DNA from 4 places in the Streptomyces sp. NPDC097107 genome. Region 4 is predicted to be linked to each of the others. Evidence: riboswitches for the same ligand, from Rfam matches in the RefSeq annotation. Region 4 holds a riboswitch; each other region holds the start of a gene.
What was found. Region 4 has a riboswitch for cyclic di-AMP ahead of ACIQ1J_RS13245 (M23 family metallopeptidase). Riboswitches for the same ligand answer to the same signal wherever they lie in the genome.
Positions count from the first base shown of each region.

Region 1: linked by a shared signal. The riboswitch ahead of ACIQ1J_RS29880 (transglycosylase SLT domain-containing protein) and the one ahead of ACIQ1J_RS13245 (M23 family metallopeptidase) in region 4 are both predicted to bind cyclic di-AMP.
Region 2: linked by a shared signal. The riboswitch ahead of ACIQ1J_RS16095 (C40 family peptidase) and the one ahead of ACIQ1J_RS13245 (M23 family metallopeptidase) in region 4 are both predicted to bind cyclic di-AMP.
Region 3: linked by a shared signal. The riboswitch ahead of ACIQ1J_RS03715 (M23 family metallopeptidase) and the one ahead of ACIQ1J_RS13245 (M23 family metallopeptidase) in region 4 are both predicted to bind cyclic di-AMP.

Region 1 covers NZ_JBIWEF010000014.1:169,367-177,029, reverse strand. The annotation lists gene ACIQ1J_RS29885 (polyprenyl synthetase family protein) at 1-911, opposite strand, end outside; cyclic di-AMP (ydaO/yuaA leader) riboswitch at 1,602-1,769, shown strand; gene ACIQ1J_RS29880 (transglycosylase SLT domain-containing protein) at 1,775-2,254, shown strand; gene ACIQ1J_RS29875 (HAD family hydrolase) at 2,340-3,149, opposite strand; gene ACIQ1J_RS29870 (GNAT family N-acetyltransferase) at 3,436-4,500, shown strand; gene ACIQ1J_RS29865 (glycosyltransferase) at 4,529-5,860, shown strand; gene ACIQ1J_RS29860 (polysaccharide deacetylase family protein) at 6,298-7,053, shown strand; gene ACIQ1J_RS29855 (glycoside hydrolase family 26 protein) at 7,060-7,663, opposite strand, start outside.
Region 2 covers NZ_JBIWEF010000006.1:137,721-145,383, reverse strand. The annotation lists gene ACIQ1J_RS16110 (VOC family protein) at 5-373, shown strand; gene ACIQ1J_RS16105 (ATP-dependent Clp protease proteolytic subunit) at 529-1,164, shown strand; gene ACIQ1J_RS16100 (hypothetical protein) at 1,172-1,480, shown strand; cyclic di-AMP (ydaO/yuaA leader) riboswitch at 1,850-1,994, shown strand; gene ACIQ1J_RS16095 (C40 family peptidase) at 1,998-2,471, shown strand; gene ACIQ1J_RS16090 (ATP-binding protein) at 2,562-3,053, opposite strand; gene ACIQ1J_RS16085 (helix-turn-helix domain-containing protein) at 3,268-4,131, shown strand; gene ACIQ1J_RS16080 (DUF397 domain-containing protein) at 4,141-4,383, shown strand; gene ACIQ1J_RS16075 (8-amino-7-oxononanoate synthase) at 4,426-5,553, opposite strand; gene bioB (biotin synthase BioB) at 5,704-6,990, shown strand; gene ACIQ1J_RS16065 (adenosylmethionine--8-amino-7-oxononanoate transaminase) at 6,983-7,663, shown strand, end outside.
Region 3 covers NZ_JBIWEF010000002.1:15,204-22,866, reverse strand. The annotation lists gene ACIQ1J_RS03740 (hypothetical protein) at 1-290, shown strand, start outside; gene ACIQ1J_RS03735 (DUF6247 family protein) at 392-739, shown strand; partial or broken gene ACIQ1J_RS03730 (dihydrofolate reductase family protein) at 1,114-2,241, shown strand; tRNA gene ACIQ1J_RS03725 (tRNA-Met) at 2,300-2,373, shown strand; gene ACIQ1J_RS03720 (PP2C family protein-serine/threonine phosphatase) at 2,585-3,814, shown strand; cyclic di-AMP (ydaO/yuaA leader) riboswitch at 4,039-4,196, shown strand; gene ACIQ1J_RS03715 (M23 family metallopeptidase) at 4,208-5,242, shown strand; gene ACIQ1J_RS03710 (PrsW family intramembrane metalloprotease) at 5,543-6,913, opposite strand; gene trmB (tRNA (guanosine(46)-N7)-methyltransferase TrmB) at 6,924-7,663, opposite strand, start outside.
Region 4 covers NZ_JBIWEF010000005.1:110,954-118,616, reverse strand. The annotation lists gene ACIQ1J_RS13260 (GNAT family N-acetyltransferase) at 1-379, opposite strand, end outside; gene ACIQ1J_RS13255 (HPr family phosphocarrier protein) at 578-859, shown strand; gene ACIQ1J_RS13250 (GntR family transcriptional regulator) at 989-1,684, opposite strand; gene ACIQ1J_RS13245 (M23 family metallopeptidase) at 1,884-2,648, opposite strand; cyclic di-AMP (ydaO/yuaA leader) riboswitch at 2,661-2,823, opposite strand; gene ACIQ1J_RS13240 (M16 family metallopeptidase) at 3,015-4,403, opposite strand; gene ACIQ1J_RS13235 (M16 family metallopeptidase) at 4,400-5,752, opposite strand; gene ACIQ1J_RS13230 (DNA topoisomerase (ATP-hydrolyzing) subunit A) at 6,083-7,663, shown strand, end outside.

The sequences.
Region 1 (7,663 bases), on a different contig from region 4:
TACCGCACGGTGTCCCGCCGCGCCTGCTCCAGAGCGGGGTGGGCGCGCAGCAGCCGCAACGCCTCCGCGTGGCGCGCGTCGCCGCTCAGGTCGGAGTCCAGCAGCTCGCACAGGGCGATGTCCTCGGCGAGCCCCAGCCGGGCCGCCCGCTCGCGCAGCCGCAGCACCGGGAGGGTCGGGATACCCTCGCGCAGGTCGGTGCCGGGCGTCTTCCCCGACTCGTGGGAGTCGGAGGCGATGTCCAGGACGTCGTCCGCGAGCTGGAAGGCGACGCCGAGCCGCTCGCCGTACTGGGTGAGCACGTCCACGACCGTCTCGTCGGCGCCGGACATCATCGCGCCGAACCGGCAGGAGACCGCCACCAGCGAGCCCGTCTTGCCGCCCAGCACGTCCAGGTAGTGGTCGACCGGGTCCCGGCCGTCCTGCGGCCCCGCCGTCTCCAGGATCTGGCCGGTGACGAGCCGTTCGAACGCCAGGGCCTGCACGCGGACCGCCTCGGGACCGAGGTCGGCGAGGATCTGCGAGGCGCGGGCGAACAGGAAGTCGCCGGTGAGGACCGCGACCGAGTTGTCCCAGCGGGTGTTGGCGCTGGGCACGCCGCGTCGCACCGCGGCCTCGTCCATCACGTCGTCGTGGTACAGGGTGGCGAGGTGGGTCAGCTCGACGACGACGGCCGAGGGCACGATCCCGGGGGCGTGCCGGTCGCCGAACTGAGCGGAAAGCATCACCAGCAGCGGCCGGAAACGCTTACCGCCGGCCCGCACCAGATGCTGGGCGGCCTCCGTGATGAACGGCACCTCGCTTTTGGTTGCCTCAAGCAACCCTTCCTCGACCGCAACCAATCCGGCCTGGACATCGGCTTCCAGAGCCTGGTCCCGCACGCTCAGCCCGAACGGCCCGACGACGGTCACGAGGGGTCTCCTGTCTGCTGGTGTCTACTGGCGATTACCTGGTTTGTCGATAGGTCGCTGCCACCACTCAAGTCAGCGTATCCGGTCACCTTTCGATCACCGCTAGCGCCCACCGTTACAGGCCGGTCGGTATCGGATCATGCACGGTATGTTTTTGATCAGGTGATATGAGCAGATATTGATCGCCATCACCAGGCGCCGGAACCCGCCTCCGAAGATCACGTCACCTCTCCCAACGGCCCGCACTCCGAATACGTCACCCGCCCGGGTCACCTCGATCCCGCCCCGAACGGATGCCCGCACAGCACACGGAAACACCGGCCGGGACGGGGTCGGAGACGAGGGACTCGCGGCGGCCGGTCCACCCGACCGCCGGCTGGAACCCGAAGCCCGTCCCGCCCACGGGCGATTGACTCCAAGTTGACCCTAATGCCCGATTTGCCGCCCTTGTTGAAGCGGGTGAGTTGGCTCACTTCGCCCCGCCTGTAGGCAACCCTGCCGCCGACTGCGCCCTCCCTTTGCCCCGCAAGCCAGTTGAGGCTTGGCAGCCGCAAAGGATCAAGCACCCCAAACACCTCAGACCAAGGTCAACAGGTGCGTTGGGTGATTCCTGCACTTGTTTCGGACATGTGCTCTCGCATACGTTCCCGGCCTGTCGGGCGGACGCCGAATCCTGCCACCGCCCGGACACACAGTCATCCGCCAACAAACTCGCAGGCAGGAGCGGGGGACCCAGGTAAGCCGCCGCACCGGTCACCACCGGAGCGGCTAGGGGTGAAGCCGTGCCCGTCAGGGCCCGGCCGGGCACCTCCCCGCCCGAACCCGACAGCTCACCTCGCAGGCGTAAGGAGAGGGACTCAAGCATGTCTGCCAACGGTCAGAACCGTCACGCCCGCACCGCCCGCCTCGCCCGGAAGCTCGCCGTGGCCGGCACCGGCGCCGCCGTGCTCGCCCTGCCGCTCATCGGGGCCACCAGCGCCTCCGCGGCCACCCCGGCCGCCACCACCGCGGCGACGACTTACCCGGACAACCTGGACGGCTGGATCCGGGAGTCGCTCGACATCATGGCCCAGCAGGGCATCCCCGGGTCGTACGAGGGCATTCACCGCAACATCATGCGGGAGTCGTCCGGCAACCCGCTCGCCATCAACAACTGGGACATCAACGCCATCAACGGCACCCCGTCCAAGGGCCTGCTCCAGGTGATCGACCCGACCTTCCAGGCGTACCACGTGCCCGGCACCTCCTGGGACCCGTACGACCCGGTCGCCAACATCACCGCCGCCTGCAACTACGCGGCCGACCGGTACGGCTCGATGGACAACGTCTTCGGCGCCTACTGAGCCGTAATACCGGCTCTGCGCCGTAACACCGGGCTCTGCGCCGTAACACCGGGCTCTGCGCCGTAATACCGGTCTCTGCGCCGTATTACGGCGCTCTGAAGATCCGTTCGAGGACGACGGCCACGCCGTCGTCCTCGTTCGTCAGGGTGACCTCGTCGGCCACCGCCTTGAGTTCGGGGTGGGCACCCGCCATGGCGACACCATGGGCCGCCCAGTCGAACATGGGGATGTCGTTGGGCATGTCCCCGAAGGCGATCGTCCGTCGGCGGCTCACGCCCAGGCGCTCGGCGGCCAGCGCCAGGCCGGTGGCCTTGGTGATGCCGCACGGCTGGAGCTCCACCGTCCCCGGACCCGACATCGTGACCGTGGCGAGGGAACCGACCACCGCGCGCGCCGTCGCCGCCAACCCGTCGTCGGACAGCTCGGGATGGCGCAGCAGCACCTTGCTGATCGGCGCGCTCCACAGCTCGTCGCGCCGCTCGACCCGCACCGCGGGCAGCGTCGGGTGAGGCATCAGGTAACCCGGCTCGATGAGCGTCAGGCCGTCGACACCGTCCTGGTCGACCGCCGCGTGCACCTGCCCCACCTCGGCCTCGATCTTGCCGAGCGCCGTCTCGGCCAGCTCCCGGTCCAGGGTGACCGACCACAGCATCCGGTGCGCGCCGGCGTCGTACACCTGGGCGCCCTGGCCGCACACCACGAGCCCTGTACAACCGAGGCGGTCGAGCAGGGGCCGCACCCGGGGTGCCGGCCGCCCCGTCACCACCAGATGCCGCGCACCGGCCCCGGCCACCCGCGCCAGCGCGGCCAGTGACCGGTCGGACACGGTGTCGTCGCCGCGGAGCAGCGTGCCGTCGAGATCGGTGGCGACGAGTGAATACGCGGTGCGGTCCATGATCAGAGAATACGGACACCGCGCCCGTCCGACTCACCCGCGATCGCTTCCGAACGAGGAGGCGCCAGGTCGGCACGAGTCCGCACGAGTACGGCACGAGTGCGCACGAGGACGCACGTTCGTGTCCGAAACCTGGCACATCATCGGCTAAAGCCGGTTAAAGGCCTGTGCACCGGTTGGCAACAACATGGTCCGCTACCTACCCGCCGGACGGCGCCCGGGGGTACCTTCCTTCTGTCCAGGGGGACTTGATCGGGGGGTCGGGTTGAACAGCGGACGTGTGCGTGTGCTCAGACCGGAGGAACTGGGCGAGGGGGAACGGGAGCACTGGCGCGAGCTGCGCGCCAAGTCGACGGCACCACGCAGTCCGTTCATGGAACCGGAGTTCACCGACGTCGTGGGCCGGGTGCGGCCGCGGGCGCGGGTCGCGGTGGTGTACGACGGCGGTGAGGCGGCCGGTTTCCTGCCGCACGAGCGCGGACCGCTGGGTCAGGGCCGGGCGATCGGACTCGGGGTGTCGGACTGCCAGGGCGGGGTGCTGCGCCCCGGCCTCACCCCGGACACCCGCGAACTGCTGCGGGCCTGCTCCCTGTCGAGCTTCGCCTTCGACAACCTGGAGGCGGAGCAGGGGCTGTTCGTGCCGCACGCCGCCGAGGAGCACACCACCTACGTCATCGACGTGGAGAAAGGGTACGAGGCGTACGAGAGCGGGTTGCGCGACCGCTCGCCGAAGTTCCTCAAGACCACCCTCGCCAAGGAACGCAGGCTCGGCCGCCAGGTCGGGGACGTGCGCTTCGTGTTCGACGAGCGGGACCCGGCCGCGCTGCGCACACTCATGGAGTGGAAGTCTGCGCAGTACCGCAGGACGGGACGCCGGGACCGTTTCGCGCAGGAGTGGATCACGCGGCTCGTCGGGCGGCTCGCCAGGACCCGGGCGCCGGAGTGCACCGGCACGCTGTCCGTTCTCTACGCCGACGGCCGGCCGGTCGCCGCCCACTTCGGACTGCGCTCGGCGACGGTCCTGGCGTGCTGGTTCCCGGCGTACGCCCCGGAATTCGCCAAGTACTCGCCGGGTCTTGTCCTGCATCTGCGGATGGCCGAGGCAGCCGCCGCCCAAGGCATCGGCATGCTCGACCTGGGACGGGGTTCGGCGGAGTACAAGGACGCGCTGAAGACCGGTGACCTGCCCGTGTACGAGGGGGCGGCGACGCGCGTGGGGGCGGGCGCCGCACTGCACTGGCTGGGCCGCGAGCCGGCCCGCCGCGCGCACGGCTTCGTGCGCGACCGGCCCCGGCTGGCGTCGCTGGCGGTACGGACGTTGAGTGGCGCGGCCCGGCTGCGCCGGCCGTGACGGAGGGCAACCACGAGGGGGTGGGCGCATGGCCGGTGAGCGGCGTGCGTTGCGGGAGACACGGCGGGAGATAGCGGGGTTCCTGAGCATCGGGCCGGTGCAGGTCGCCGAGCTGGATCTCGGCCCCGAGGGAGACGGGAGGGCCGCGGGCGCCGAGGTGGCGGAGCTGAGACCCGGTCCGGGCAGTCCGCCGGTGACGACCGGCGCGGTGTTCCTCCTGGTCAGGCGGGCGGGCCGGCCCGTCGGTACCGTGCTCGGACAGGTAGCCGAGGGTGCGGATCCCACGGAGGTGCTGTCCGGGCTCGCCCGGAAGCTGCCGCAGGGCGCGCCGCCCGAGCCGTTGCCCCGGCCGCCGTCCGCCAGTGTCGTGGTCGCCACCCGGGAACGCGCGGACCAGCTCGCCCGCGCGCTGGACTCGCTGCTCGCGCAGGACCACCCGGACTTCGAGATCGTCGTCGTCGACAACGCGCCCGCGACCGGGGAGACCCGGGAACTGGTCGAGCGCAAGTACGGCGAGCGGGTGCGGTACGTGTGCGAACCGGTGCCCGGACTCGCCATCGCCCACAACCGGGGGCTCGCGGCCGTACGGGGCGCGGTGGTCGCCTTCACCGACGACGACGTGGTCGCCGACCCGCGCTGGCTCACCGAGCTCACCGCGCCCTTCACCGCCGACCCGCGCCTGGGCTGCGCCACGGGGCTGATCCTGCCCGCGCGGCTGCGCACTCGGGCCCAGGTGCTCCTGGAGAGCCACGGCGGCTTCGCGAAGGGGTTCACCCCGCGGACGTACGACCCCGAGCACCCGCCCGCCGACGAGCCGCTGTTCCCGTTCACCGCGGGCCGGTTCGGCTCCGGCGCCAACATGGCCTTCCGTACGGACGTGCTGCGGGCGGTCGGCGGCTTCGACCCCGCGACCGGCGCGGGCACGCGCGCGCGGGGCGGCGACGACCTCTACGGCTTCGTCCGCGTCCTCGCCCAGGGGCAGCGGCTGCGCTACACCCCGCACGCACTGGTCTGGCACCACCACCGGGAGACCTGGCGGGACCTGGAGACCCAGGCCTACGGCTACGGCGCGGGCCTCACCGCGTATCTCACGGCGATTCTGGTGAACCGGCCCGCGCTGCTTCCGGCCTTCCTCGCCCGGGTGCCGGGCGGACTGGCGCACGCGCGGGGGCTGACCGCCGTACGCGCGACCGGTGAGGGTGCGGACGCGGCGGCGGAGGGGCCGGGCGGGCACGACTCCCGTACGCATCCCTGGCCGCGGCGCCTGTCCCGGTTGCAGCGCCGGGGCATGCTGTACGGCCCCATCGGCTATCTGCGGGCCCGTCGCGCCCTGCGTACGGTCGGGCTGGAGGCGCGATGAGCGAGGCGTCCGAGACTCCGGGAGCGGCCGAGACCCCGGGGGCTGCCGAGGTCCGGGGGGCTGCCGAGACCCCGGGGGCTGCCAAGACCTTGGGAGCTGCCGGGGCGCGGGAGGGCGTCCCCGCGGCGGGCGGGCCGGACGGACGGGGCGGACCGGACCGACCGGGCGGAGGGCCGGGCGGACCTGGCGGGCCAGACCGACCGGGCGGAGGGCCGGACGGACCTGGCGGGCCAGACCGACCGGGCGGAGGGCCGGACGGACCTGGCGGGCCAGACCGACCGGGCGGAGGGCCGGACGGAGGGCCGGACGGACGGGGCGGGCCTGGCGGGCCGGACGGAGGGCCGGACGGACGGGGCGGGCCTGGCGGGCCGGACGGAGGGCCGGACGGACGGGGCGGGCCGGGTGGGCACATACCCGTCTTCCTCTACCACGCCGTGATGGACGATCCGCCCTCGTGGATCGCCGAGTTCACCGTCACTCCGAAGGAGTTCGCCGCCCATCTGGACGCGATCGTGGACAGCGGCATGACGCCGGTCACGATCAGCGTGCTCGCCGACCACCTCGCCGGGCGGGCGCCCCTGCCGGCCCGGCCGGTGCTGCTCACCTTCGACGACGGCTTCGCCGATCTGCCCGGCCCCACGGCCGAGGCGCTGGCCGAGCGCGCGCTGCCCGCCACCGCCTACCTCACCACCGGGGCCATCGCCCCCGGCGGCCGCAGTCTGCTGCCCCCGGCCCCGATGATGACCCTGGACGCGGCGACGGAGCTGGAACGTTCCGGCATGGAGATCGGCAGCCACACCGTCACCCACGCCCAGCTCGACACGCTGTCCGCCAAAGGGCTGGCGTACGAACTGCGCACGTCCAAGGCCATGCTGGAGGACACCCTCGGGCATCCGGTCCGCCACCTCGCCTACCCGCACGGCTACAACAGCGCGAAGGTGCGGTCGTTGTCGGCCCGCGCCGGGTACGAGACGGCGACCGCCGTGCGGCACGCGCTCAGCTCCGACCGCGACGAGCGGTACCGCATCGCCCGGCTCATCGTGCGGCGGAGCCACACGGTCGCCGACGTCGAGGCGTGGCTGGCGGGAGGGGGCGTCCGGGTCGCCCCCTATCGCGACGGGCCGAAGACGATCGCGTGGCGGTGGTACCGGCGGGGGCGTGCCCTGGTGCGGGGGCCCGAGTTCGCCGGCTGACCGCGGTCACTCGAGTGGCTGGTTGAGGTGGGGGTCGGCGACCACCTTGCGCAGGCTGTCCCACGCCCGGTCGTTGGCCACGGCCAGATCGCAGTTCGGTCCCGGGTCACGGTAGTTCCACTGGAGGGCGGCCTTGACGCCCTCCAGTTCCTTGAGCACGCGGGGCACCTGCGCGTACCAGTCCGCCTGCCGGTCCGGCCGCTTCGGGTCGGAGGCGCTGCCGAACTCCGAGAGCATCAGGGGTTTGTCGTCGGAGAGGTTGGCGCGGATCCAGTCGTGGGTGGCGTGCTGCGTCTGGGCGAAGCTGAGCCAGTCAGTCTTGTGGCAGAGGTAGTAGTTGTACTGGTTGTAGCCGATCCAGTCGACGTACTCGTCCCCCGGGTACATGCTCCTGAACAGGTCGGCGTGGTCCAGGTAGCCGGTGATGACCCAGGTCCACACGACGTTGTCGACGCCCAGCTCGCGGAACCGGTCGTGGATGTGCCGGTAGGCCCGCACGTAGTCGGCCGGTGTGCCGTTGTCCGGGGTGCGGGTGTCCATCTCCAGGTCGAAGGAGAGGAACACCTTCTTGCCCGTGCGCTGCCCGTACTCCTTGATGCGCTGGGCCTGG
Region 2 (7,663 bases), on a different contig from region 4:
CCCCATGGCAGGCGAACCGTCCTTCTTCGAACTCGGCGTGGCCGATCCCGAGCGCGGGCGCGTCTTCTACGGCAGCCTGTTCGACTGGACTCTCGAAGCCGGTCCCACGGGGAGCGGGTTCTCCATCGGCACCGGCGGTGTGCCGGGCGGCCTGCACGGCGGTGACGCGGGAGCCTCCCCGTACGTCTTCTTCCGGGTCGACGACCTGGACGCCGCCGTGGCCAGGGTGCGGAAACTGGGCGGCTCGCTCCAGGACCTCGGCGATGAGGGCGGGGAGGACGCGGAGTCGGTCGCCCGGTTCGGCCGGTCCGCGCTGTGCCGGGACGACCAGGGCTCCTCCTTCGGCCTGCACGAGCCGCCGAACGGGGGATGAAACGCGGGCGCCCCGCGGATCCCCCTACGGTTCGCTTCCGCCGCCGGCGAACGCGCGATCCCCGCGACTCCCCACCTCGCGCAACGTACGTCCTGTACATTTTCCACAGGAGGCAGTGCAGCCGATCACGGTTCTGCCACGAGGAGGGGTTCGCCATGACCCGACCGTCCGCCCGTCACGTCCTGCCCGAGTTCACCGAGCGCACGAGTGCCGGGAGCCGGACGACGGACCCGTACTCGAAGCTGCTGGAGGAGCGGATCGTCTTCCTCGGGACACCGGTCGACGACACCTCCGCGAACGACGTGATGGCGCAGTTCATGTATCTCGAACACCAGGCCCCGGACCGGGACATCACGCTCTGCATCAACTCGCCCGGCGGCTCCTTCACCGCGATGACGGCGATCTACGACACCATGCGCTACGTCGCCTGCGACGTGGAGACGACCTGCCTCGGGCAGGCTGGGACGTCCGCCGCGGTCCTGCTGGCGGCGGGCACGCCCGGCAAACGCGCCGTCCTGCCGGGCGCACGGGTGGTCATCCACCAGCCCGCGCTCACCGAGCCGGTGGAGGGGCAGGCGAGCGACCTGGCCATCCAGGCCGACGAGTTGGTCCGCGTCCGTGCCCGCCTGGAGCGGATCCTCGTACGGCACACGGGCCGCAGTCCCGAGCAGGTGAGCGCGGACATCGAGCGGGACACCGTCCTGGACGCGCAGCAGGCCCTGGAGTACGGCCTGGTGGACCGGGTGGTGCCCAGCCGCCGGATCACGTCCCCGGCACCCGGCGCGAGGTGATCCGGCGATGCTGCCACCGGAACTGCCGCCCCTGCCCGCCCTGACCCGCGCCGAGGCCGAGCTGATCGACCGGTACCTGGACGTCGTCGACCTGCTCGGGCGTATCAACCCCGCGCAGGAGGGCGACACCTATCGCGGGCTGCGGGCCGCCCAGGCGCTGGTCGGTAAGGCGGCCGCCCTGCGTGACGCGCTGGCGCTGATGCACCGGCGGCGCGAGACCGAGTTGCACGCCACCACCCTGGCCCGGGCGCTGCGCGTGCTGGACGGTGAACGGCGGACGGCGCGAGTCGGTCTTCCGCCCCGTTCCGGCCGTTGAGGCACCCGAGTCGAAACGGACCAAACGGCTTACCGCCTTTCGGCGTAGGGAAACCTCCGGATTCCGACCGGCCGAGCTTGCGCGACCCGCGTGTCCGGACAGCGTAATGAGCCGCTGCGTCGCTGGTCCCGGGGTGGTCACCACGTCCACCGGCCGGTCGAACACAGAGGTGTCCACCCGAACGGGTGAGTGGTGAGTAACAACACAAAGGGCACGTTCCGTTGGGATTTTCCCATGGGGCGAGACAAGATCCGTGACTGACGGCAAGCCCCCGCCGCAGCGGCGGGGCGGTCCGGGCGGACGCCGAGTCCTGCCGCCGCCCGGACGACCGGTCGACAGGAGTGGATCGGCAGGAGTGGAGGACCCGAGCACGACGGGTCGCCGGAACGGTCGTCTCCGCGAGAGACGCGCCGGGCCGAGCAGCCCTTGGGGTGAAGCCGCACTCGTGCGGCCGGGCAACTTCGCCAGCCCGAATCCGACAGGTCATCCTTCACAGGCGGCTGACGAAGGGTTGCGCATGTCCGCGCTCAATCGTGTCCCGTCGCTGATGGCCCGTGCCGGTACGGCCTCGGCCCTCACCCTCGCCGCCGTGGGCGGTTCCGTAGCGGTTCCCGGCGTCGCCTCCGAGGCGGCCGCGGCGAGCCATGCGACGAAGGCCCTGACGATCGCTGCCTCCAAGAAAGGCGCGCCATACAAATGGGGCGCCGTCGGACCAAGCAGGTTCGACTGCTCGGGGCTGACGCTGTACTCGTTCAAGAAGGCCGGCAAGAAGCTGCCACGCACCGCCGCCCAGCAGTACAACAAGACCCGTCACATCTCCGCCAAGAACCGCAAGACCGGGGACCTGGTGTTCTTCCACTCGGGCCGCAGCATCTACCACGTCGGCATCTACGCCGGGAAGGGCAAAATCTGGCACGCCCCGAAGACCGGGGACGTGGTACGTCTGCAGAAGATCTGGACCGGCAGCGTCTGGTACGGCCGGGTCAAGTAGCCCGCCCGAGGGGGTGACGGCGTCCCCAGCCGCCGTCACCCGCTCGGGTGCGCGGTATGCGCCTGCGGCGCGCCAGGGACCGTCGGCGATTCACCGCCGCGGCTCCTGGTTTCCCACGGCCTGCCCGACGGCCGTGGCCGGTTCGGCGGGCACCGCACCGCCCGGCGGCGCCCAGGGCAGTTCGATGGAGACGGTCTTGCCGCCCTCGCGCGTGGGCCGCACTCTCAACTTGCCGCCGCACTCCGCCGTCAGCCAGCGGATGATCACCATCCCTCGGCCGTTGTCCTGCTGGACGGCGGCGGGCAGGCGCTTGGGAAACCGCGGATGGCTGTCGGTGACGCCGATGCGCAGCCGCTCGTCACGGTCGAGCACGAGGTCCACGGTGAAGGTGGGTGACTGTCCGAACGTGTGCTGGACCGCGTTGGTCGTCAGCTCCGACACGATGAGCCGGACGGTTTCGGACACGTCGGTGTCCGGCGGCAGGCCCCACTCCGCCAGTGTGCCGACCGCATAGGTACGCGCGGCGGCCACCGAGGCGGGATCGCTCGGCAGAGTGACGGATGCTTCCAGATGGTCTGCCATGGCGACGTCGTCCCTTTCCCACGGGACCGCAGCCGGACACGGAGCGGATGGTTCGAGTACGGTCCCGGACTGGTGCTTCGCCGCCAGACTGCCATCACCAGGCCGGTGCAGGGCGGCGATCCACCAAGATATGCATATATCTGTCGCTCAAAGCGGTGAACTCTGCGACGGCAGAGCGTATTTGGGCGGCCCATAAGGAGTAGGGGAGTGGCCCATGCAGCAGCACGGTCCCGTGGTGCGCCGCCGCAAGCTGGGCGCTGAACTGCGCGCCCTGCGCACGTCGGCGGGTATCACCAGCGGCGAGGCGGCCCGGCTGGTGGGCTGGCACCAGTCGAAGGTCAGCCGGATCGAGACCGGGACGAGCGGGGCGAAACCGGCCGACGTGCGGTTACTGCTGGACGCCTACGGCGTGGACGACGACCAGTTGCGGGAGTTGCTGGTGATGCTGGCGGGCTCCGACGACGCGGGCGGCCGGAACCACTGGTGGCACGCCTACCGCGGGGTACTGCCCCCGACCTACCGTGACTTCATCAGTCTGGAGTCCCAGGCCAGCGCGATGCGCACGCTGGAGACCACGGTGGTCCCGGGGCTGCTCCAGACACCGGAGTACGCCCGCGCGGTGACGCGCGCCGCGGCGGACGGGCTGCCGGAGGAGCGGCTGGACACGCTGGTGGAGGTGCGGCTGGCCCGGCAGGACGTACTGCGGGCACAGCCGCCGCTTCTGCTGAGCGCGGTCCTGGACGAGGCGGTGCTGCGCCGGGAGGTGGGCGGCCCCGGTGTCATGTCCCGTCAGCTGGCGCGCCTGGTCGAGGCGGCGCGTCTCCCCCATGTCCGACTCCAGGTACTGCCGTTTGCCGCCGGGGCGCACATCGGTGTCACCGGCCCTTTCGTAATCTTCTCTTTTTCGAGCACTTCTGATCTGGACGTGGTTGTTCTCGACCACTTGACGAGTAGCCTGCATCTCGAACGGAAAGAAGACCTAGAGGCCTATACCGAGGCCTTCAACGCCCTTCTGATCCATGCCCTTTCGCCCGAGGACTCGTTGGACTTCATCGCCGCGACCGCGGCAGGCGCGTAAGGAGGCACCATGTCAGGCTCACCGTCCGCACTCTGTCGGAACATCCCTGCCGGCACCGATCTGCACGACGTGCGGTGGCTGCGCAGCAGCTACAGCACCGGAGCGAACAACTGCGTGGAGACGGCCCGGCCGGCGGCCGGCCCCTGGGCCGGACTGCTCGCCGTACGGGACTCCAAGGTCCCGGCCGGGCCCGCGCTGCTCTTCTCCCCCGGGAGCTGGGCGACGTTCACGGCCGCCGTCCACCGCGGCTGAACCGGTTGGTCACCGGGCGAAGCACGGCCGTGTCACGCCGACTCATGGTCGCGTTTCGCCGATCACCCGTACAGCGCGTTCGATCTGATCCCCGGAGAGGTCCGCACGAGCGGTCAGCCTGAGCCGTGAGACGCCGTCGGGTACGGAAGGAGGGCGGAAGCAGCCCACGGACAGGCCGGCCGCACGGCAGTCGGCCGCCCACTGTACGGCCCCCTCCGGGGAGGGAGCGCGCACCGAGACCACCGCGGCGTCCGGACGTACCGCCGACAGCCCGAGGGCGGTCAGGCGCGCGTGCAGCTCCGCAGCCACCTCGCGTGCCCGCGCCGCCCGCTCGGGCTCTCGGCGCAGCAGGGTGAGCGCCGCCAGCGCCGCGCCCGCCGCCGCGGGGGCGAGGCCGGTGTCGAAGATGAACGTCCGGGCCGCGTTGACCAGGTGGTCGATCACCCGGGCGGGGCCGAGCACGGCGCCGCCCTGACTGCCGAGCGACTTGGACAGCGTCACCGTCACGACGACGTCGTCGGCGCCCGCGAGTCCCGCCGCGTGCGGGGCGCCCCGGCCGCCGTCGCCGAGGACCCCGAGGCCGTGGGCGTCGTCGACGACCAGCCCGGCGCCGTGCTCCCGGCACGCCTCGGCGAGCCCGGCCAGCGGCGCGGCGTCGCCGTCGACCGAGAAGACCGTGTCGGAGACGGTGACGGCGGGCCCGTCGTGCGTCGCCAGTGCCTTGCGTACGGCGTCCGGGTCGGCGTGCGGCACGACCTGGGTCGTCCCGCGCGCGAGCCGGCAGCCGTCGATCAGCGAGGCGTGGTTGCCCGCGTCGGAGACGACGAGGGAGCCGTGCGGCGCCAGCGCGGTGACCGCGGCGAGGTTGGCCGCGTAGCCGGAGGAGAAGACGAGCGCGGCCTCGAATCCGCAGTAGGCGGCCAGTTCGTGTTCCAGCTCGGCGTGGAGTTCGGTCGTGCCGGTCACGAGCCGGGAGCCGGTCGCACCGCCGCCCCAGGTCCGAGCGGCCCGGACCGCCCCCTCGGTGACCTCCGGGTGCCGGGCCAGGCCGAGGTAGTCGTTGCTCGCCAGGTCCAGCAGCGGCGAGTCGGCCGGACGTGGGCGCAGAATCCGTACGAGTCCGGCCCGGCGGCGCGCCTGGGCCTGCTCGTCGATCCAGCCGAACGCCATGGGTCGGTCCTCCGTCGTTTTGTAGGCAGTGGACAGACATTAGCGGCACGGCAGCCCCCGCGAGGTGTGGCAATACCCACACGGCGATCTGTCAGTGTTGTGCAAACTCTCCTTGGCCCCGGGCGGCCCCGTAGGACAGGATCGGCTCTCATGGACCTGCTGAACACGCTGGTGGACAAGGGGCTTCGGCGCGAGTCGCCGACCCGCGAGGAGGCTCTTGCCGTCCTCGCCACTTCCGACGACGACCTGCTCGATGTGGTGGCCGCGGCCGGCAAGGTGCGCCGCCACTGGTTCGGCCGACGAGTGAAACTCAACTACCTCGTCAACCTCAAGTCGGGCCTGTGCCCCGAGGACTGCTCCTACTGCTCGCAGCGGCTCGGCTCCAAGGCCGAGATCCTCAAGTACACCTGGCTCAAGCCCGACCAGGCCTCCCAGGCCGCCGCCGCCGGCGTGGCCGGGGGCGCCAAGCGGGTGTGCCTGGTGGCCAGCGGACGCGGTCCGACCGACCGGGACGTGGACCGGGTCTCGGACACCATCAAGGCGATCAAGGAGCAGAACGAGGCCGTCGAGGTCTGCGCGTGTCTGGGCCTGCTCTCCGACGGCCAGGCGGAGCGGCTGCGCGAGGCGGGCGCCGACGCCTACAACCACAACCTCAACACGTCCGAGGCGACGTACGGGGACATCACGACCACGCACACGTACGCCGACCGGGTGGACACGGTGAACAAGGCGCACGCGGCCGGCCTGTCCGCCTGCTCCGGTCTGATCGCGGGCATGGGCGAGAGTGACGAGGACCTGGTCGACGTGGTCTTCTCGCTGCGTGAGCTGGATCCGGACTCGGTGCCGGTCAACTTCCTGATCCCGATGGAGGGCACGCCGCTGGCCAAGGAGTGGCACCTCACCCCGCAGCGGTGCCTGCGCATCCTGGCGATGACGCGGTTCGTCTGCCCGGACGTCGAGGTGCGCATCGCGGGCGGGCGCGAGGTCCACCTGCGCACGATGCAGCCGCTCGCCCTGAACCTGGCCAACTCCATCTTCCTGGGCGACTACCTCACCAGCGAGGGACAGGCGGGCCATGCCGACCTGGAGATGATCGCGGACGCCGGCTTCGAGGTGGAGGGCGCCGGCGAAGTGACCCTGCCGGAGCACCGGGCGGCCGAGCGGGGCGGGTGCGGGTCGCACGCAGGCGGCTCGTGCGGGTCGCACGCGGACGGCGGTGCCTGCGGACCGCACGCCGAGGGCGGGGGCTGCGGGTCGCACGCCGAGGGCGGGGGCTACGGGTCGCACGCCGACAGTGGTGTGTGCGGGTCCGTCCCGGCCCGGGCCGGCCGCGCGACGGGCGCGCCCGCCGAACCGGCGGCGGCCGGCGAGGCCCGTACGGACCTGGTCGCCGTACGCCGCCGTGGTGCCGGAACGGACCTCGCGCCCAATGCCTGAGCCCGCGCTGACCGTGGACGAGCTGCTGGCGCTCGACCGGCGGCACGTCTGGCATCCGTACGGTCCCATGCCCGGCCGGCAGGACCCGCTCGTCGTGGCGTCGGCGAGCGGGGTGCGGCTGTGCCCGGCCGACGGCTCGGGCGAACTCGTCGACGGCATGTCGTCCTGGTGGTCGGCGATCCACGGCTACAACCACCCGGTGCTGAACGAGGCCGCGCGCGACCAGCTGGACCGGGTGAGCCATGTGATGTTCGGCGGGCTCACCCACGAGCCCGCCGTGCGGCTGGCGAAGCTGCTTGTCGACATGTCACCCGAGGGCCTGGAGCACGTCTTCCTCGCCGACTCCGGGTCGGTGTCGGTCGAGGTCGCGGTCAAGATGTGCCTCCAGTACTGGCGATCGCTGGGCCGCCCCGCGAAACGTCGCCTGCTGACCTGGCGCGGCGGCTATCACGGCGACACCTGGCAGCCCATGTCCGTGTGCGACCCCGAGGGCGGGATGCACGAGCTGTGGGCGGGCGTGCTGCCGAGCCAGGTCTTCGCCGACGCGCCGCCGGCGGAGTACGAGGAGTCGTACGCGGAGCACCTGCGCGCGCTGATCGAGCGGCACGCCGACGAACTGGCCGCGGTGATCGTCGAGCCGGTGGTGCAGGGCGCCGGCGGGATGCGGTTCCAC
Region 3 (7,663 bases), on a different contig from region 4:
TCCTGCCCTGGCTGTCGCCGGAAGGCAAACCCTGCTTCCTCGCCCCCGGCGACGGGAACGGGACCGTGTCGCGCCTCGCCGACGAGACGGAGGTCCGGCAGCTCACAGAAGGGCTGGACGTGCTGCGCTCCGCCCGCCGGCTGCTCGACGACCCCGTGTCCCCGAACGCCGAGGTCCGCTACACCGCGATCCGGCTGACGGAGTGCCTCGCCGACGTGCTGAGGGTCGCGGAGTCCCGTGGCCGGCGCCTGCCCGCGACGGACGACGACACCGATGCCCTCCCGGCATGACAGCTCAGAGCCCCGGCAGTGAACCGCTCACCCAGGTTGTCGGGACGGACTATCGTCGTAGGCACAGAGCGCCGAAGGAGCGTAGAGGAGACCGTCCGGTCATGTCCGCACACGCCGCAGAACCCACGCCGGTCGTTCCGCCCATGCCCGAGCGGAACCCGAAGGCGCTGCGTGCTGCCATCGCCCAGCACGCCCCGCAGCTCCTTCCGGACTTCGACGACCACTGGCGTTGGGCCGTCGCGGACGCGTACGACATCAGCACCGTGCCCGCGTTCATGGCTCGCTGGTGGGGTGAATACGCGATTGCCAGGGACCCGAAACTCGACGCGCACATGGCTGACCTGCATCACCGTGCATCGGAGTCCACGGACCTTGCCGAGGCGAAGGCGCTTCTCGAAGAGGCCTCGCACATTCGGTACGAGAGTCAGCGCCTGGAGCCGGGCCAGTGACGGACGGCTGGTTCATGGGCCCGCCCTGGCAGATGGACTGGACGCTCAAGGCTCAGGCCACCCGCGACGCATTGCCCGAGCACGTACGGAAGACGGTCGACGCCGCGCGCGCCGAACTGGTCACGGCGAAGGATCCCTACTTCCGGGGCATCGACGCAGACATCGATCTTCCAGCAGGTATGCGGGATCAGCCGGCGCGGTCCGGCCTGCCGAAGGGCTCTCGCATCTTTACTTCGGCCACGGGCACGGCTGGCTGCGATACACCTTCGTACCGCGCACCGAGGATCCCCAGATCATTGTGGAAGAGGTCTTCTGGCAGTGACCGACGGTCACTGGCGCCGACCAGTCCGCCCGTCCCACCGGAGTGCCGCCTGATGCCCCTCCCCTACGTCCTCCTCTCCGCCGCCGTCTCCCTCGACGGCTACCTGGACGACACCGGCCCCGACCGGCTCCTGCTCTCCTCCCCTGCCGACTTCGACCGCGTCGACGAGGTGCGGGCCTCCGTCGACGCGATCCTCGTCGGCGCCGGCACGATCCGGGCCGACAACCCGCGGCTGCTGGTGAACTCCGGCGAGCGGCGCGCGGCCCGGGTCGCGGCCGGGGAGGCGGAGTACCCGCTGAAGGTGACGGTCAGCGCCACCGGCGAGCTGGACCCGGCGGCGGCGTTCTGGCACACGGGAGGCGAGAAGGTGCTCCTCACCACGGACGCGGGGGCCCGGCATGCCCACGCGCTGGGGCTCGCCGCCGACGTCGTGCCGCTCGGTGCCGCGCTCGACTGGCACGCGGGCCTGGAGTACCTGCACGACCGGCGGGGCGTGCGGCGGCTCATGGTCGAGGGCGGCGGGACCGTGCACACCCAGCTGTTGCAGCGGGAACTCGCCGACGAACTCCAGCTCGTCCTCGCGCCGCTGTTCGTGGGCGACCCGGACGCGCCCCGCCTCTTCGGGCCCGGCGCCTACCAGGGCGGGCGGCTGCGGCTGGTGGAGTCGCGGCGCGTCGAGGACGTGGTGCTGACGCGGTATCTGCCCACCGCCCCCGGCGCCGGCGGCCGCGTCACCGCCGCCGACCGGCACTGGCTGGCGCTCGCCTGCGAGCTTGCCGAGCTGTGTCCGCCGTCCGGGACGGCGTTCAGCGTGGGGGCGGTCGTGGTCGCCGCCGACGGGAGCGAGCTGGCGCGGGGGCACTCGCGGGAGGGGGACGACCCCGTCGTGCACGCCGAGGAGGCGGCGCTCGCGAAGGCCGACCCCGCCGACCCGCGGCTCGCGACGGCCACCGTCTACAGCAGCCTGGAGCCGTGCGCCCGCCGCGCCTCCCGGCCCGCGCCCTGCGCCCGGCTGATCCTCGACGCCGGGGTACGGCGCGTGGTCACGGCCTGGCGGGAGCCGGACACCTTCGTGCCGGGGGCGGACGGCAGCGGAGTGCTCGCCGCCGGGGGCGCCGTCGTCGTCGTACTGCCGGAGTACGAGGAGCGGGCGAAGGCGCCCAACCGCCACCTGGAGGGGCAGGGAGATACGGATGTGCATTCCACCCCCAAGATGACGTACAGTAGAGACACAACGGCGCGGGGTGGAGCAGCTCGGTAGCTCGCTGGGCTCATAACCCAGAGGTCGCAGGTTCAAATCCTGTCCCCGCTACTCAAGGCCGAAGGCCGGAATCCTTAAGGATTCCGGCCTTCGGTGCGTTTGCGGCGGATGCGCCGCCCTCATCCTCACCCCGTCATCCAGTCACCCGGTCGCTCCGTCACCCGATCGGCCCTCAGTGGCTCGCCCTTCGCCCCCGGTCCGGGAAACCTGGAGGACCGGGACGGCAAGCGGCGCGGACGTGCGGGGTGGCGGGAGACGAGTGGTGCGGCCAGGTGAGCTGGAGGACGAGGGAGCGTACGCCCGGGCCGGCGGCCGGCTCCCCGGCGATCCCGTGCCCGACCCCGGCCTCGGCGACGGTGCTGAACGCGTGCCGCCGCACGCGGGGCCGCGGCGACGGACCTCGTACGGGCGGGCCTTCGTACGCCTGCTCCCCATGCTGCTGATCGTCGCCGCCGTCCTGTACGACATCTTCACCCCCAGATACTTCACCGCGGGCCCCCTCTACACGGCCGCGCCCCTGGTCGCCGCGCCGATCTACTCACGGCGCGGCACGGTGCTCACCGGTGTCGCCGTGGTCGCCGCCGTCATAGGGCTGCAACTGACCAAGGGCGTCATCCACTACGTCGACTCCCTCACCGAGCTGATCACCATCGCGACGGTCGCCGTGCTCGCCGTCCTCGTGAACGGCTTCGTCCGCCGCACCGGCGAGCGCCTCGTCTCCGTCCGCGAGATCGCCGAGGCCGCCCAGCGCGCCGTGCTGCCCGAGCCCGCCGAGCGGATCGGCGGTTTCGAGATCGCCGCCTGCTACGAGGCCGCGCAGGCCGACGCCTTCATCGGCGGCGATCTGTACGCGGTGCAGGACAGCGCGCGCGGCATCCGGCTCATCGTCGGGGACGTGCGCGGCAAGGGCATGGGCGCGGTGGCCGCCGTCGCCGTGGTGATCGGCGCGTTCCGGGAGGCCGCCGAGCAGGAGGCGACGCTGGAGGCGGTGGCGCAGCGGCTGGAGCGGGCACTGGCGCGCGAGGGCACCCGGCGCGACGGACTGGACGCCTTCGAAGGGTTCACCACCGCCGTACTCGCCGAACTCCCGCACGGCGACGGGATCGTCCGCATCGTCAACCGCGGCCATCCGCCGCCCCTGCTGCTGTACGCCGACGGCACCCTGCGCCCGCTGCCCGCACGGGAGTCGGCGCTGCCGCTCGGCATGGGAGAGCTGGGCGTGTGGCCCGACCGCGCGGAGGAGGCCGGCTTCCCCGGCGGGGCCACGCTGCTTCTCTACACCGACGGACTGTCCGAAGCGCGGGACGCCCGGGGCGAGTTCTACGAACCGCACGTGCGGCTGGCCGGCCGCGTGTTCCGGCATCCGGCGGAGCTGCTCGACACCCTCGCCGGGGACGTGCGCCGGCACTCCGGGGGCGGCATGGCCGACGACATGGCACTGCTCGCCGTGCGACGCCCCTGCTCGACCCTTGATCGACGTCACCGGAAGTGACGGACCGACCGCCCTCCGCATAACAACTGACGAACTGTCAGAAAGCCGAGGCGTGAAGGGGAATACCCAAGCCCGGTCGACTCGCCCGGTTTTAACCGATCGTGAGGCGTACGTCCGGGCCGGATCCGTTAATGATCAAGAGGAACGGCTTGGAATCCGAGCCCCGCGTCTATTAACGTTCGATAACGCAGCGCGGTCGTCCCAGCCGTCACAGAAGTCGGCTCCGTGCGCACGCGCCGAATCCCGCAAGGGAACCGGGGAACCACCACATTGGGGTGAATCGGGCGTATGACGCCGTGCCAGACACGGCGGATATACGCGCGTAGGAGACCTTCCTGCTCCGAACCCGTCAGCTAACCCGGTAGGCGAAAGGAAGGAAAGGAGTACGCCCACGTGGCGTCCAACCGGCCTGCCCCCGAGGCCCCGTTCGTGCCCAGCGGGCACGACAGCGAAACCTTCGGCTACGACGGCTACCGCACCGAAGAGGGCCCTTGGGAGGAGTGGAATCCCACCGCGGACTCCATCCGCCCCGTACGCGGCCGGCACCGCGTCGCCAAGCAGCGCGGCGGTCTCGCCCGCAGCTCCACCGTTCTCGGCGTCGGTGTCATAGCCGCGGTCGGCGCGGGCGGCATGGCCAGCGCGCAGACCGGCAAGCCGCCGGTGTCGATCTCCATGCCGGACCTTCCGAACGTCGGCTCGCTCATCTCCGACGAGGAGAAGCCGGAACCGCAGGGTTCCGCCACCCCGCTCAGCGGAATCGGCACGGTCGCCGCCGAGACCTCCTCGGAGAGCGACCCAGGCGCCGGTGAGACGCTGCGGGCCCGGATCATGGCGCAGGCCGAGCAGCAGCAGGCCCAGGTCGAGACCAAGGCCGTCGCCGAAGCCGCGGCCGCCGCCGAGAAGAAGGCCGCGGAAGCCGCCGCCAAGGCGGAGAAGGAGGCCGAGGCCAAGGCCGCCGCCGCCAAGAAGAAGGCGGAGGAGGAGGCCGCGAAGAAGGCCGAGGCCGAGCGGCTCGCCAAGCTGGCCAAGCAGTACACGCTGCCGACCTCCTCGTACACCATCTCCTCCAGCTTCGGCCAGGCCGGCGCCTACTGGTCCTCCGGCTACCACACCGGCCTCGACTTCGCCGCCCCCACGGGCACGCTGCTCAAGGCGGTGCACAGCGGCACGATCACGTCGGCCGGCTGGGACGGGTCGTACGGCTACAAGACCGTGCTCACCCTCGACGACGGCACCGAGATCTGGTACGCCCACCAGTCCTCCATCAGCGTCAGCGTCGGCCAGGAGGTCACCACCGGTGACGTCATCGGCCGCGTCGGCGCCACCGGCAACGTCACCGGCGCACACCTCCACATGGAGGTCCACACCAGCGGAGGCGGCGGCATCGACCCGATGGCATGGCTGCAGAGCAAGGGCCTGACCCCCTGATCCACGCCGTTTGACCCACGCCGTGCCTCCCACGCGGTCTCCGGCCCCTTTGCCGCCCTGGTCTCCGGCGGTCCTGACGACGACCCCCCGACGTCAGGGCTGCCGGTCCGCGGGGCGAGTACCCGGGCCCGAGCGCCGCGGACATCGAGGCCGCGCCGACGCCTCGCAGGTCGATGTGGTCGGTGCTCGGGCGGCGCAGCCGTACGCTCCCTCCTCCGCCGACCCCAGCGGCGCCGGCGGCTGCTCCACCGCCACCGCCTGGGAGCCGGAGCAGGACGGCCTGCACGACCGGTACTGCCGTTACGGCCGGTAGTGGCTGGGCGGGGTGTACGGGCGGTACGGGGTGTACGGGCTGTACGCGGCCGGTGCGGGGTACGGCGCCGGGACCGTCGCGGGGGCCGTCGCCGGGTGGCCGGGCCCGTACGCGCCGTACGGGTGCGCCCAGGGCCGCACGGCCACCGGCAGGGGCGGCGCCGTGGCCCGGGCGGCGTGGTCCAGTGCCGGACGCGCCACGTCGCGTCGGTGCCACAGGGCGCCCAGCAGTTCCCGCTCTCGTACGGCGAAGTCGGCGCCCGCCCTGCCCAGCCGCCCGCGCCGGCGCAGGAACGCCAGCGAGGTCGCGTACGCCTCGTACTGCGCCACCGCCCGCGCCGCCTCCCTACCGGCGTGCCGGTGGGCGTGCCGGCGCGCGATGCGGCGGGCCCGCATCGAACCGAGCGCGTACGGCTCCATCGGTGTCAGCCACCCGGCCATGACGTACACGGGGAGTTCGGCGCGTACGGTGCCCAGTTCGCGCTGCCGGGTCCAGATCACCAGCCAGGTCAGCAGGCCGAAGGACGGCACCATGAAGGCCCCGTACACGGCGAAGAAGCCGTACTCCCCGAACGCCACCGAGCCGTTCCACAGCGCGTGCACGCCCATCGCCAGCAGCAGGCCGGCCAGGGGGAGCAGGGCACGGCGCAGGCGGTGCCGGCCCGTGGAGAGCGCGGCGATGCCGAAGCCGATGCCGGTGAGCACGGTGAAGAGCGGGTGGGCGAACGGCGACATCACGACGCGGACGAAGAAGGTGGCCGCGGTGACGGAGGCGATGCCGCTGTCGCCGGTGAGCTGGTCGGTGCCGAAGGCGTTGCCCAGGTAGAGGATGTTCTCGGTGAAGGCGAAGCCGGTGGCGGTGACGCCCGCTATGACGACGCCGTCGACGACGCCGGTGAAGTCCCGCCTGCGGAAGAGGAAGACCAGGAGCACGGCGGCTGCCTTGGCGGACTCCTCGACCACCGGTGCTATGACCGTGGCGCCCAGGGTGTCCGCGCCGGCCGGGTCGGCGGTGGCCGTCGCTATCCAGCGCGTCGCGAAGCTGTTGGCGACGATCGCTATCAGCGCTGCCGCGCAGGCTCCCCAGGCGAAGCAGAACAGCAGGTTCCGCCACGGTCCGGGCTCCACCCGGTCCAGCCAGCGGAACGCGGCCACGAGCAACGGCACGGGCAGGACCGCGAGGCCGAGCCCCACCAGGAACCCCTGCGTGCCGGTCTGTTCGCGCACCAGGGCCAGGATCACCAGGCCGGAGAGCGCGAGCAGGGTGATCAGTGCGCCGTAACGCACCCAGGGGCGCTGCCACCAGTGCGTACGCGTCCGCGTCGGCGGACGCGTCGGATACGGGGGACAGGTGGCCACGGCATGGACCCTAACCGGTGGGGGGCTGCTCCTTGTGCTGGTCGCGGTGCTGGTCGCGGTGCGACACGGAGTGCTGTACGCGGCGGAAGAGCAAGTCGTTCACCACATGACCCTTGTCCAGTCCCTGGCCCTCGAACCGGGTCTGTGGCCGGTGGGCGGGACGCGGCGCGAAACCGCCGCCCTGCACGGTGTTCTCGAAGCCGGGGTGGGCGGTGAGGACCTCGAGCATCTGCTCGGCGTACGGCTCCCAGTCCGTGGCGCAGTGCACGACGGCCCCCGGCGCGAGGCGGGTCGCGGCCAGGTCCAGGAACTCCGGCTGGATCAGGCGGCGCTTGTGGTGCCGCTTCTTGGGCCAGGGGTCGGGGAAGTAGACGCGCAGTCCGGCGAGGGAGCCGGGGGCGAGCATCTCCCGCAGGAGGATGATCGCGTCGCCGTTGGCCACCCGGATGTTGGACAGGTCGTACTGCTCCGCGAGACCGAGCAGGTTGCCCTGGCCGGGTGTGTGGACGTCCACGGCGAGGATGTTGGTGTCCGGGTCGGCGGCGGCCATCCGCGCGGTGGCCTCACCCATGCCGAAGCCGATCTCCAGGACGACGGGACGGGCGTTCCCGAACAGCTCGGCGAGGTCGATGACCCGCTGTCCGTCGATGTCCAGCCCCCACCGGGGCCACAGCCGCTGCAGTGCGTCCGCCTGCCCGGCGGTCACCCGGCTGCGCCGGGGCTGGAAACTCCGGATCCGCCGCTCGAAGT
Region 4 (7,663 bases):
CGCCGCGCCCCTGGTGGGCGTCCTGGACGAGGAAGGCGACCTCGGCCTCGTCGGCCGGTGCGGAGGCGGGTGTTCCACCGGCGCCGATCCGGTCGTAGCGTACGGTGGCGATGAACTCGCCGCCGATGGTGGCCGCGAGTCCCACCCGGTCCACAAAGTCGTGGTGCGTGAAGCGGTGGACGTCCTTGGCGGACAGGCGAGGGTACGGCGCGAAGAAGCGGTAGTACTTCGACTCGTCGGAGACCTGCTCGTAGAAGCTGACCAGGCGCCCGGCGTCATCAACGGTGATGGGGCGGACGCGCGCGGTGCCGCCGTCGCGCAGCACCACGTCGGCTTCCCAGTGGGCGGGGTACTCGTGCCGGTCCGACGAGGTCTGCATGGGCCCCAGAGTACGGCTCGCGTACGACAACGGCGCGAGGCAGTCTGTGGAGGACGGAAGGTCGGGCCGAGGCCGCGGTCCGACGACCACACGGGACGGCAGCGGCCGTCCTCGCAAGCTTCACGATGTGGGAAACTGGTCTAGACAAGACTGGTCTAGACAACCTGAAACCCCTGAAAACCTGAAGGGCAGCATCACATGGCTGAGCGCCGCGTCAACGTCGGCTGGGCCGAGGGTCTCCACGCCCGCCCCGCCTCCATCTTCGTCCGAGCCGCCACGGCCACAGGCGTCCCGGTGACGATCGCCAAGGCCGACGGGGCCCCCGTCAACGCGGCCTCCATGCTGGCCGTCCTCGGCCTCGGCGCCCAGGGCGGCGAGGAGATCGTCCTCGCCGCCAACGCCGAGGGCGCGGACGCCGCCCTGGACCGGCTGGCGAAGCTGGTCGCCGAAGGACTCGAGGAACTTCCCGAGACCGTCTGAGCAACGCAACACCGAAAGGCCCGCCCGGAACACCGGGCGGGCCTCTTGTTTTCTATTTCCGCTTCCCCCGTTCATGGGCAGCAAGAAATAGCCCCCCGAATTAATCTCTCTTTGTATACGGCGCCCGCGTTAATGCCGCAGGCTCGGCATGTTTACGGGACGTTGCGATTTCCTCACACGCTCCGCCCGCTCACCCCCGGAAACGAATCGCAGCCGGTACGCCGACGTCGACCGCTCGGTGTGCAGCGTCATGAGCGCCCGCGCGCGCTCGCCGTCGCCCCGGGCCACCGCGTCGACGATCGCGCCGTGCTCCGCCCAGCACTCCACCGGCCCGGCCGACGCCTCCACGACGTACATCCAGGCGATCTTGTGGCGCAGCTGGGTCAGCAAGGCCGTCAGCGAAGGGCTGCCGGCGGCCTGGGCGAGGGTCTCGTGGAACCACCCGTCCAGTGAGCGCAAATCCTCGCTGTTGCCCTGCCTGGCGCGCTCCTGCCCCAGCCTGACCAGCCCGCGCAGCACCCTGAGGTGGGCCTCGGTGCGGCGCCGGGCGGCCCGGGAGGCGCCGAGGGGCTCAAGGAGCGTGCGCGTCTCCAGCAGGTCGGCGGCCTCCTGCTCGGTGGGTTCCGCGACGCACGCGCCCGCGTGCCGCCTCGTCACCACGAAGCCTTCGGCCTGCAGCGTGCGCAGGGCCTCACGGACAGGGACGCGGGAGACGCCGTAGCGGCGGGCCAGGAGTTCCTCGGTGAGCCGACTGCCGCGTCCGTGGACGCCGGTGACGATGTCGTCCCGGATCGCCGTGCACACCGAGTGCGCCGGAATACGCATGCCCGACCTCCGCCTTAATCCCCGTGAAACGTCGACGATTGACGTGTGCTCAGTGACTCTAGGCCAATCAAGCGCATATTCCGACGGCAGGGCGGATTTCATGGATATTTTTTGGCCAGCGACACTTCCACCGAGGGAAAAGAAGTCCGAAAGCCCCGGCTCGGGGAGCCGGGGCTTTCGGATGCCGTACCGTCCGTCGTCAGACGTTCACACCGTGGGAGCGGAGGTAGGCGACGGGGTCCAGGTCCGATCCGTACTCGGAACTCGTACGGGCCTCGAAGTGCAGGTGCGGTCCGGTGACGTTGCCGGTGGCGCCGGACAGGCCGATCTGCTGCCCGGGGGTGACCGCCTGGCCGACCGAGACGCCGATGGACGACAGGTGGCCGTACTGCGTGTACGTGCCGTCGTGCATCTTGATCACGACCTGGTTGCCGTAGGCCCCGCCCCAGCCGGCCTCGACGACGGTGCCGACGCCGACCGCGTGCACGGACGTGCCGCTGGAGGCGTGGAAGTCGATGCCGGTGTGACTGCCGGAGGACCACAGCGAGCTGCCGGCCTGGTAGGCGGTGGAGACGTAGGAGGCGGTGATCGGCGGCACGAAGGTGTTGAGGCGCTTGCGCTCCGCCTCCCGCGCGGCGCGCTCCTTGGCCTCGCGCGCCTCCTTGGCCGCCTCGGCCGCCCGCTCGCGCGCGGCCTCCTGGGCCGCCTCACGGGCGGCGGCGTGCAGGGCCGCCTGCTCCTGCGCGGTGGCCTGGGCGTCGATCTCGTCGGCTATGGAGTCGCCGATGGTGATGACCGGGGTGAGTCCGCTCTGCTCCGCCCGGGGCTCGGCGGCGAGCGCCGGAGCCGCGAGGGTGCCGACGACGCCGGTGGTGGCGAGGGCCGCGACACCCGCCGCGCGGGCGGTGGTGCGGTGCACCCGGCTGGGACGACGGTGCTTCCCGGTGGCGCGCGTGAACGCCATGTAGAGGCTGGTCCTTTCCTTCCCTCTCGCCTACCGGGTTAGCTGACGGGTTCGGAGGTGGAAGGTCTCCTACGGACCCCCTCGCTGCGCGCGGGCGCCCGATTCACCCCAGGGACTGCGGTGGGTCCCCGGCTCCCCTGGCTCGCGCCGTACGGGGACTCGGCGATGACTGTCCGGTGCCGCGGGTGCGGCGCACTGCCTGACGAACAGCCCGGATGACGCTAAACGCGGCTGTGTTCAATCCTCAAACGCAACAAGCCTTTTGTAGCGCACGCCACAGGGCAGACAGGCAGCCTTTCCCTCAATCCGGACAAAAGGCGGCCCTGGTGACACTCCGGTCACCAGGGCCGCCGCGCGTGTGTGCCGCTAATCGGCCGCCACCACGGTGACTTCACCGATGCCGAGGGCCTCGACGGGCTCCTTGATCTGCGCCGCGTCGCCGACGAGGACCGTCACCAGACGGTTCACCGGGAAGGCGTTCACGACCGCCGCCGTGGCCTCCACGGTGCCCGTGGAGGCGAGTTGGCGGTAGAGCGTGGCCTGGTAGTCGTCGGGCAGGTGCTGCTCGACCTGGTCGGCCAGCGTGCTCGCCACGGCCGCCGCCGTCTCGTACTTCAGCGGCGCCACGCCCACCAGGTTCTGCACGGCGACGTCACGCTCGGCGTCGGTGAGACCCTCCGCTGCGAGCGTGCGCAGCACCGTCCACAGGTCGTCCAGGGCGGGACCGGTGTTGGGAGTGTCCACGGAGCCGCTGATGGCGAGCATCGCGGCGCCCGTGCCGTCGGGCGCGGAGCGCATGACCTGCCCGAACGCCCGTACGCCGTAGGTGTAGCCCTTCTCCTCGCGCAGGACGCGGTCCAGGCGCGAGGTGAGGGTCCCGCCGAGGCAGTAGGTGCCGAGTACCTGCGCGGGCCACACGCGGTCGTGCCGGTCGGCGCCGGTGCGGCCGATCAGCAACTGCGTCTGGACGGCACCGGGCCGGTCCACGATGACGACCCGGCCGGTGTCGTCGGCGCTCACCGGGGGTACGGGACGCGCCTCGGCCGCGGAGCCGGTCCACGCGCCCAGCGTCTCGCCGAGCAGCGCGTCGAGGTCGACGCCGGTGAGGTCGCCGACGACCACGGCGGTGGCGGTGGCGGGTCGGACGTGCTTCTCGTAGAAGGCGCGTACGGCCGCCGAGTCGATGCTCGCGACCGTCTCCTCGGTGCCCTGGCGCGGGCGCGACATACGCGTCCCGGCCGGGAACAGCTCCTTGGAGAGTTCCTTGGCCGCGCGGCGCGAAGGGTTGGCCAGCTCGTGCGGGATCTCGTCGAGCCGGTTGCGGACCAGCCGTTCGACCTCGCCGTCCGCGAACGCGGGCGCCCTGAGCGCGTCGGCGACCAGGCCCAGGGCCTTGGCCAGCCGTGAGGCCGGCACCTCCAGGCTCAGCCGGACGCCGGGGTGGTCGGCGTGTGCGTCGAGGGTGGCACCGCAGCGCTCGAGCTCGGCGGCGAAATCCTCGGCGGAGTGCTTGTCGGTGCCCTCGGAGAAGGCGCGCGCCATGATCGTGGCGACACCGTCGAGGCCGGCCGGCTCGGCGTCCAGGGGGGCGTCGAGAAGCACCTCCACGGCGACGACCTGCTGGCCGGGGCGATGACAGCGCAGCACGGTGAGGCCGTTGTCGAGGCTGCCGCGCTCGGGGGCCGGGAACGCCCACGGCCTGGGCTCGCCGGCCTGCGGCCGGTTGTGGAATTCCATGGTGGCGAGCTCGGTCACTTGGCCGCCTCCTCGTTCTCGTCGGTGGCGTCGTTCTCGTCGGCGGGGGCGGTCGGCTCGTAGACGAGCACCGCGCGGTTGTCGGGGCGCAGGCGGGCCTTGGCGACCTCCTGGACCTCCTCGGCCGTCACCTCCAGCACCCGCTGCACGGCGGTCAGGGCCAGCTGCGGGTCGCCGAACAGGACGGCGTACCGGCACAGTTCGTCGGCGCGGCCCGCGACCGTGCCGAGGCGGTCCAGCCACTCGCGCTCCAACTGGGCCTGGGCGCGCTCCATCTCCTCGGCCGTCGGGCCCTCCTCGGCGAACCGGGCGAGCTCCTCGTCGATGGCGGTCTCGATGACCGGCACCTCGAAGTCACCTGACGTCTTCACGTCCAGCCACCCCAGGGAGGGCGCTCCGGCGAGCCGCAGCAGGCCGAAGCCGGCGGCGACGGCCGTACGGTCGCGCCGTACCAGCCGGTTGTACAGGCGGGACGACTCACCGCCGCCCAGGACGGTGAGGGCCAGGTCGGCCGCGTCGCACGCGCGCGTGCCGTCCTCCGGCAGACGGTAGGCCGCCATCAGGGCGCGGGCCGGGACCTCCTCCTCGACCACCTCGCGCAGCTGCCCGCCCATGACGTCGGGCAGCGAACCGCCCCGGGGGGCCTGCTTGCCGTCGTGCGAGGCGATGGAGCCGAAGTACTTCTCGATCCAGGCGAGCGTCTGCTCGGGGTCGATGTCGCCGACGACCGAGAGCACCGCGTTGTTCGGCGCGTAGTAGGTGCGGAAGAACGCGCGCGCGTCCTCCAGCGTCGCCGCGTCCAGGTCGGCCATGGAGCCGATCGGAGTGTGGTGGTAGGGGTGCCCCTGCGGGTAGGCGAGGGCGGTCAGCTTCTCGAAGGCCGTGCCGTAGGGCACGTTGTCGTAGCGCTGGCGGCGCTCGTTCTTGACGACGTCCCTCTGGTTCTCCATCGACTCCTCGTCCAGCGCGGACAACAGGGAGCCCATGCGGTCGGCCTCCAGCCAGAGGGCGAGCTCCAGCTGGTGGGCGGGCATGGTCTCGAAGTAGTTGGTGCGCTCGAAGCTGGTGGTGCCGTTGAGCGAGCCGCCGGCGCCCTGCACCAGTTCGAAGTGGCCGTTGCCCTTGACCTGGGCGGAGCCCTGGAACATGAGGTGCTCGAATAGGTGAGCCAGGCCGGTACGTCCCTTGACTTCGTGGCGCGAGCCGACGTCGTACCAGAGGCACACCGCCGCGACCGGGGTCAGGTGGTCCTCGGAGAGCACCACGCGCAGGCCGTTGGCCAGGCGGTGCTCGGTCGCTGTCAGGCCGCCGGAGCCTGCCTGGGCGGTGGCCGTGTGACCCATGGGCATGTACGTCCCTTCGATCGCGAAATCCTTGGTGGAAACACTTGGTGGATCATTGGGCGGAACTGCGGAATTCCGCCGATCCTGCCACTGTATGCAAGCGTGCGGGACACCGGTGGAGTTCCCGGACCTCGTACGCCGAGAGCGAGAACGGGGTTGGCGGCCCGAGCGGCCCGAGCGGCCCGACCGGGGCGGGGGCGCAGGACGAGGGCGTACCCTGCGGGCAGCGCCGGGCCGGGCAGCCCGTGACGGGTCCTGGTCGGTCGCTGTCAGTGCCGCAGTCCACAATGGACCGCGTCAGATCACCGTTCACGCTTCAGCAAGGAGCCGGCAGCGATGGCCCGCCGTAGTACGAAGACCCCGCCGCCCGACGACTCGTACGAGGAGAAGATCCTCGACATCGACGTCGTCGACGAGATGCAGGGCTCCTTCCTCGAGTACGCGTACTCGGTCATCTACTCCCGGGCGCTGCCCGACGCCCGCGACGGCCTCAAGCCGGTGCACCGCCGCATCGTCTACCAGATGAACGAGATGGGCCTGCGGCCCGAGCGCAGTTACGTGAAGTGCGCCCGCGTCGTCGGCGAGGTCATGGGCAAGCTGCACCCGCACGGCGACGCGTCGATCTACGACGCGCTGGTGCGCATGGCCCAGCCGTTCTCCATGCGCGTGCCCCTGGTCGACGGCCACGGCAACTTCGGCTCCCTGGGCAACGACGACCCGCCGGCCGCCATGCGGTACACCGAGTGCCGGATGGCCGAGGCCACCAGCCTGATGACGGAGTCCATCGACGAGGACACCGTCGACTTCGGCCCCAACTACGACGGCCAGGAGCAGGAGCCGGTGGCGCTGCCCGCCGCCTTCCCGAACCTGCTGGTCAACGGCGCCTCCGGGATCGCGGTCGGCATGGCCACGAACATGCCGCCGCACAATCTGCGCGAGGTGATCGCGGCCGCCCGGCACCTGATCCGGTATCCGAACGCGGACCTCGAAGCCCTGATGAAGCACGTTCCGGGACCCGACCTGCCCACCGGCGGCCGGATCGTCGGCCTGCCCGGCATCCGGGACGCCTATGAGACGGGCCGCGGCACGTTCAAGATCCGGGCGACGGTCGCCGTGGACACCGTGACGGCCCGCCGCAAGGGGCTCGTCGTGACCGAGCTGCCCTTCGCGGTCGGCCCCGAGAAGGTGATCGCCAAGATCAAGGACCTGGTCGGCTCGAAGAAGCTCCAGGGCATCGCCGACGTCAAGGACCTCACCGACCGCGAGCACGGGCTGCGCCTGGTCATCGAGATCAAGAACGGTTTCGTGCCCGAGGCGGTCCTGGAACAGCTCTACAAACTGACGCCGATGGAGGAGTCCTTCGGCATCAACAACGTCGCCCTGGTGGACGGCCAGCCGCTGACACTGGGCCTCAAGGAGCTGCTGGAGGTCTACCTCGACCACCGCTTCAACGTCGTACGGCGCCGCAGCGAGTTCCGCCGGAGCAAGAAGCGCGACCGTCTGCACCTGGTCGAGGGCCTGCTCACCGCCCTGGTCGACATCGACGAGGTCATCCGCCTCATCCGCTCCAGTGAGAACTCCGCACAGGCCAAGCAGCGCCTGATCGAGCACTTCTCGCTCAGCGACGTCCAGACCCAGTACATCCTGGACACGCCGCTGCGCCGGCTCACCAAGTTCGACCGCATCGAGCTGGAGTCGGAGAAGGAGCGGCTGAACGCGGAGATCGAGGAGCTGACCCGGATCCTCGACTCGGACGCGGAGCTGCGCAAGCTGGTCTCGACCGAACTGGCAGCGGTGGCCAAGAAGTTCGGCACCGACCGCCGTACGATGCTGCTGGAGTCGTCCGGCGCTCCGGTCGCCGCGGTTCCGCTCCAGGTGGCGGACGACCCGTGCCGGGTGCTGCTGTCCTCGACGGGC